DNA from 2 places in the Mesorhizobium sp. M0184 genome. Region 1 is predicted to be linked to the other one. Evidence: predicted binding sites of a transcription regulator. Region 1 holds the regulator's gene; the other holds the start of a gene.

Region 1 (3,415 bases):
AAGCTCTAATTTTTTCGAGCCTCGAAAAAATACTGGCCCGATCTCCGGCTGCTGTCAACATCGATTCTGATGGATTTTGATGACTCTGCGAGTTTTTTCGAGCGTCGGAATAAACGATGACAGCGCCACCTGCATCTGACACTATTTGCCTGCATCCGACACTATTTGTCGGACATTACCGACGGCTTCCGGTTCATGAGCGGCCGCGGCAACCGGGAGGAAAGCAAAACAATGTCGGTCGGAATCCGCCATGACGATTTGCGCCGGCGCAACCGGGCGATGGTGATCTCGGCGGTGCGCCGGGCCGGCCAGCCATCGCGTACTGAGATCGCAGCTACCACCGGCCTCAGTCATTCGACCATATCGGCGATCTCTTCCGACCTGATACGGGAAGGCATCCTCGCCGAGAGCAAGGCAAGTGAGCCCGTTTCGTTGAAACGCGGTCGTCCGCAGGTCGGCCTCGCCCTCAACCCGGAAGCGGCGGCGGTGCTGACCGTGGTGTTGTCGCTGAATTTCCTGTCGGCCGCCATTATCGACTATACGGGACAGGTGGTCGCCGAGGAACAGCGCCGGCTGGACACGCTGACCATGCCGCGCGACGAGCTGATCCGTGAATGCATGGCCATCGTCCGGCGCCGGCTGCAGGATCCAGACCTTGACGTCCGCAGTGTCGCCCGCATCGCCCTGGCGATTCAGGGCATTACCGACTCCCCTGCACGCGCCATGCTGTGGTCGCCGATCACGCCGCAGACCGACATCGCCTTTGCCGACATGCTGGAGGACGAATTCGGCATCCCGGCAACGGTGGAGAACGACTGCAACATGATGGCGGTGGCTTTGCGCTGGCGCAATCCGGATCGCTATCGCGACGACTTCATCGCCATCCTGCTTTCGCATGGCATCGGCATGGGGCTGGTGCTGAAGGGCGAACTGTTCACCGGGACGCATTCCTCGGGCGGCGAATTTGGCCACATGATCCATCGTCCGGGCGGCGCGCTCTGCCGTTGCGGGCGGCGCGGCTGCATCGAGGCCTATGCCGGCAACTACGCCATCTGGCGCAACGCCAGGCAGATGAGCGAAGACAGCGAACCGGTCGCCGACGTCAGCGACGCCGACATGCGAGCACTGGCGGCCCAGGCGCGCGAGAAAGATGGGCCGGAACGCGAGGCCTACCGCAAGGCCGGCGAAGCGCTGGGTTTCGGTCTCGGCTCGCTGTTCGCGCTGATCGATCCGGCACCGGTCGCGATGGTCGGCGCCAGTGCCGCCGCCTTCGATCTGATCGAGCCGGCCTTGCGGAAGGCAATCGCCCAGACCGCCGGCGGTCAGCATTCAGGCTCGATCTCCTTCGATACAGAGCCGAACGAATTGCCGCTGATCCGCGAAGGCTGCGCGATGCGGGCGTTAAGCTTCGTCGACCAGGAGATTTTCGCGCCGGGCGCGCAAATGAGGCCCAGCGTCAGAAAGAACGTAGCCTGACCAGGCGGGTCAATCTTCCCTGATCGCATAGCCGGCACCGCGGATGGTGCGGATGACATCCGGCATCCGGCCGTTGTTGACGGCTTTGCGCAGCCGCCCGACATGCACGTCGACGGTGCGTTCGTCGATGTAGATTGTCTCGCCCCAGACATTATCGAGTAACTGGCTGCGCGAGAAGACACGGCCCGGATGCCGCATCATGAACTCGAGCAGCCGGAATTCGGTCGGCCCGAGCCTGATTTCGCTCTTCTTGCGATAGACTCTGTGCGATTCGCGATCGAGAACGATGTCGCCGACCTTCAGCACGCTGGACAGCACTTCCGGCTTGGCGCGCCGCAGCAGCGCCTTGACCCTGGCCATGAATTCCGGTGTCGAAAACGGTTTGACCAGATAGTCGTCGGCGCCGGTCGAAAGACCGCGCACCCGGTCGCTCTCCTCGCCGCGCGCGGTCAGCATGATGATCGGCAGCCGCTCGGTTTCGGGGCGCACCCGCAGCCGACGACAGAGCTCGATGCCGGAAACCGCTGGTATCATCCAGTCGAGCACCAAAAGGTCGGGCACATTCTCCTGCAAACGGATCTCGGCTTCGTCGCCGCGTGTCACCACCTCGACCTGGTAGCCTTCGGATTCGAGATTGTAGCGGAGCAGCACACCCAACGGCTCCTCGTCCTCCACCACCATTATGCGTGGTGCGATCATCGGCTGGGCACCCCCATCATGTCACCGGTGCGGACATTGTCGTTTCGTCCTGCTTCGGACGATTGACCGGCAATTGCTCGCCGGTCAGCACATAATACGCATTTTCGGCGATGTTGGTGACATGGTCGCCGATCCGCTCCAGATTCTTGGCGCAGAACAGCAGGTGCGTGCAAGCGGTGATGTTGCGCGGATCTTCCATCATGTAGGTCAAGAGCTCGCGGAACACGGACGTGTATTTGACGTCGATGCGCTCGTCGGCGGCACGCAGCTTGGCCAACGCGGCCGCATCGCCTGCAGCATATTCCTCGATGACACCCTGCACCTGGATGAGAACCAGCTGTGCCATCGCGTCGATGGAATGCGACAGGTCCCGCGGCGTGGCGCTGAGGCCGACCGCACTCACGCGCTTGGCGATATTCTTGGCAAGGTCGCCGATGCGTTCGAGGTCGCCCGCCATGCGGATCGCTCCGACCACATGGCGAAGATCGTGGGCCATCGGCTGGCGTTTGGCGATCAGGGTGATGGCGCGGTCGTCCAGTTCGCGTTGACGCGCATCCATGATGGCGTCGTCGGAAACGACGCGTTGCGCCAGCACGTTGTCGGAATTCAACAGGGCCTTGGTCGCCCCGCCGACCATCGAACCGGCGAGGTCGGCCATGTCGCGGATCAGCTTGCTGATCTGCTCGAGATCCTCGTCGAAAGAAGCGACTGTGTGTTCGCCCATGATCCTGTCCTCAAATGCATGATCGGAATGGCTCAGCCGAAGCGGCCAGTGATGTAGTCCTGCGTGCGCTTCTCGCGGGGCGACGTGAAGATCTTCTCGGTCCGGTCGAACTCGACCAGTTCACCCAGATACATGAAGGCGGTCTGGCGCGACACGCGCGCCGCCTGCTGCATGTTGTGGGTGACGATGACGATCGTGTAGTCGGCTTGCAATTCGTCGATCAGTTCCTCGATCTTGGCAGTCGACAGCGGGTCGAGCGCCGAAGCCGGTTCGTCGAGCAGAATGACTTCCGGCTTCACCGCCACGGTGCGGGCGATACAGAGCCGCTGCTGCTGGCCGCCGGACAGGCTCAAGCCGCTGGCGTTGAGCTTGTCCTTGACCTCGCTCCACAGCGCGGCGCGCTTCAACGCCTGTTCGACGCGGCCGTCCATCTCGGACTTGCCGAGGTTCTCGTAGAGCCTGACGCCGAAGGCGATGTTCTCGTAGATCGACATCGGGAACGGCGTCGGCTTCTGG
Region 2 (3,415 bases), on a different contig from region 1:
AAAAACCCGGCACGATCGTCGTCGATACCTCCGAGCACTTCCTCTATCTGGTGCGCGACGGCGGCAAGGCAATTCGCTATGGCGTCAGCCTCGGCAAGGCCGGTTTCGGATGGACCGGCAGCGCCGTGGTTCAGGCGAGAAAGAAGTGGCCGGTCTGGACGCCGCCGCCGGAAATGATCCAACGCCGGCCGGAACTGGCGAAATACAAGGACGGCATGCCGCCCGGCCCGCAGAGCCCGCTTGGTGCCCGCGCGCTGTATCTCTTCCGTGACGGCAAGGACACGATGTATCGGCTGCACGGCACGCCGGAGTGGGATTCCATTGGGAAGAACGCTTCCTCCGGCTGTGTGCGCTTCATGAATCAGGACATTATCGACCTCTACAGCCGCGTCGACGGCGTCGCGCCGGTCTTCGTGCGCCCGAACCTGTCGGCCGCCGGGAAGATCGCCGCCGTGTCGAACAAGACGGCCGAGCCGATCGATGCCGGCGTGCCAAAGGACGCGGAGATGTTGAGGTAAGTGCCTTCAACTGGATCGTCAGTCGCAGGTTTTGCAACGCACTAGGACACCGTCCTTGCGCGGGCGAGCCGCAACTGAAGAGCACGACCGCTCAATCGCGCCAGCTCAGGCGGACGCGTTCGGCGCGTCCGCCTGTATGGGTGCCGCTACTTCTTGGCGAGGCCTGGGAGCGTGACCTGATAGACCAGGAACATAGTGTCGACATCGGCGCCATCCTCGGCCTTGTAGGCCGCGCCGACCTGGAAGCCGTCCTGCGTGAGGAAGTCATTGTCATTGGCGACGAACAGGAAATAGTCGTCGGGCAGCTTTGGATCGAGGACGCTCACCACCGACATCGCCTCCCATTTCTCCGAAAGGTTGTTGCGGTCGTTGGGCGCGCCATTGTGCAACCCGAAGCGGCCGAGCTCGCTCTTGTCGTTGATGTCGATGAACGGCGTCAGCTTGGCCGGCGTCACCGATGGATCGAGCTCACCCTTGGGCGCCAGCGGCTTGTCCTTGTCGAACTCTGTGCCGGCGATATCGGTTGCCGCCGACACATCGACGACGCTGATCTCGCGATGGAGCGAGGTGTCGCCCTTCAGCCCCTGGCCGTTGCCGCTGTCGCGCGCCAGCATCAGGAAGGTCTTGTCCGACAGCGCCACGATTTCGCTCTGCGCGGCGATCTTGGTTTTGCCCTTGGCATCGGTGAACACCGGCAGCGGCACGACATATTCATGCGCGAGCTTGAGCTGGCCGGGATCCGAGGCATCGTAGACCAGCGCGCGCGTGTTCTGGCGCGTCGAGGCGGAATCGCCGCCATCCTGCCTTGGGGCCGACTGCAGCACGGCGATCAGGAACTTGCCGTCGGGCGTCGGCGCCATGCCTTCGAGGCCCTGGTTGTTCTGGCGGCCGGTTTCGGGATCCTTCGGATCGGGGTCTGCCGCGCCAGGTCCCGGATTGTTGGAAGCAAAGTTTGGCGTCCCGTGACGCATCGGGACAAGCGCCGCCGGCGGCTGCGTTGCCGACATCAGACGCCCATCGGCGGAGAAGCGGTAGATGTTCGGACCGTATTCGTCCGAGATGAACGGCGTGCCGTCGGGCAGCCGCGCGATCGCTTCGTTATCGAGCGCGAGCTTGCCGTTGGCTTCGGGCAGGATCGGCATGTCGTCGGTCGCGGCACGCACGCCGTTGAGCGGATCGAGGCCGGTTGCATCGGCGCCCTTGTCGTCGGTCAAAAGCATGGTGTCGGCAAGCGTCGCCTTGAGGCCCGATTGTTGCTGGCCGGTGGCCGGCACTGCACCCGGCGCGATCGGGGCGAACTCGAGGGCGATCGTGTTGAGGCGCGGGCGGTAATCGGTGGTACCGACGACATTGTAGCCGCGGTCCGGCAACAGCCATAACGAGCCCTTGTAGCCATCGGCGCCATGCGTCCAGCCGGCAGCGTCGATCGACATGCCTGAGCCGGAGCCAAACGTCTCGCCGAACTTGTCCTTCTGGCTGGCCGGGATGCGGCCGACACCGACCAAGCCCTTGTTGACGAAGCTGACGCCGCCGACGGTCGCGGCGTTTTCTGCCAAGGCCGGAGTCAAGGCGGTGAACATCGCCAGCGCGACGGCGAGGGACGCGGTTCGGTGCAGGTTTTTCATGGAAATCCTCTTTGTGACAAAGCTGCCGGGGCCCGAAAAAGCGCCGCGTCGCATCAAGGATGCCGCGAAAGCCTTCGGAGAAGCGATCTAGGACGCGAACATGATACTTGCGTGACAGTGCCGCGCTTGCTTGTCCCCGTGGTCGCAACCGGCCTGGGTATGGCGAATTCGTCGTCGCCGAGCGAGCAATTAACAACTTTACAAATAATCGTTCTCATGTAAAGTTATGACAATGAAAGGTCCCCGATGACTGCCTATCGTTTCGCCACCCGCCTCAATTCCTTTGCCTCGCGGCCACAGGCCGAGTGGCCCGATCTTGTCGGCAAACCGTCTATGCTGCAGATGGCGGCACGTGCGGCGAAGGTTGCGGAGTTGACCGATCTCGACCTCAACTTTCCCGACCATGTCGGCGAAAAACCTACGGAAATGGCGCGCAAACTCAGCGACATCGGGCTTTCGATCAATGGCTTCGCCATGCGCTACTACTCTAACCCGGCTTTCAAGCTCGGCGCCTTCACCAATCCGGATCCTTCCGTTCGCCGCGAGGCTATCGACCTGACCAAGGCCGGCATCGACGCCGCGCGCGAGGCCGGCGCCAGCCTGATGACATTGTGGTTGGGGCAGGATGGCTTCGACTACGCCTTCCAGGCTGACTACGCAACAGTTTGGCAACACGAAATCGATAGTATTCGTGAAGTAGCGGCGCATGATCCGGGCTGTCAGATCAGCCTTGAATACAAACCCAACGAGCCGCGCTCCTACAGCCTGATGCCCGATGCGGCGACGACGTTGCTGGCGATCCGCGAGATCGGCCTACCCAATCTCGGCGTCACGCTCGATTTCGCCCATGTGCTCTATGCCGACGAGCAGCCGGCCTTTGCCGCAGCACTCGTGGCGCGACACAGCAAGCTGCTCGGCGTGCACCTCAACGATGGCTATGCCAAGCGCGACGACGGCTTGATGGTCGGGGCCGTGCATACGCTGCAGACGATCGAGCTGCTGCGCCAGATCCGCCGCGACGGCTACGCCGGCGCCATCTACTTCGACACGTTTCCCGATATGACCGGGCTCGACCCGGTCCACGAATGCGAAGTCAACATCGCGACTGTCAAGCGCATGCTGCGCGTCGTCGATCGGCTAGACGGGGACAACCGCATGTCAGCCGCCGTCGACCGTCAGGACGCGATCGCGTCGCAAGCCATTATCCAGGAAGCCATGCTCGGCCCGGACAACTGAGGCCCGGCCGCATATTCCGTTCAACAAGGGAGGAAG

Evidence for each region. Region 1 encodes PhoB, which activates phosphate uptake and scavenging genes when phosphate is short. Its sites were predicted from a motif close to TGTCATNNANCTGTCAT; they were not measured.
Region 2: the regulator PhoB is predicted to act here: its motif matches at 2,244-2,260, upstream of NKJ23_RS10465 (esterase-like activity of phytase family protein).

Annotation. Positions count from the first base shown of each region.
Region 1 is NZ_JAMYSZ010000001.1:378,331-381,745, forward strand. Features, by position in the region: gene NKJ23_RS01915 (ROK family protein) at 232-1,476, shown strand; gene phoB (phosphate regulon transcriptional regulator PhoB) at 1,486-2,175, opposite strand; gene phoU (phosphate signaling complex protein PhoU) at 2,192-2,899, opposite strand; gene pstB (phosphate ABC transporter ATP-binding protein PstB) at 2,932-3,415, opposite strand, start outside.
Region 2 is NZ_JAMYSZ010000006.1:171,086-174,500, reverse strand. Features, by position in the region: gene NKJ23_RS10470 (L,D-transpeptidase) at 1-518, shown strand, start outside; gene NKJ23_RS10465 (esterase-like activity of phytase family protein) at 665-2,143, opposite strand; gene NKJ23_RS10460 (TIM barrel protein) at 2,390-3,379, shown strand.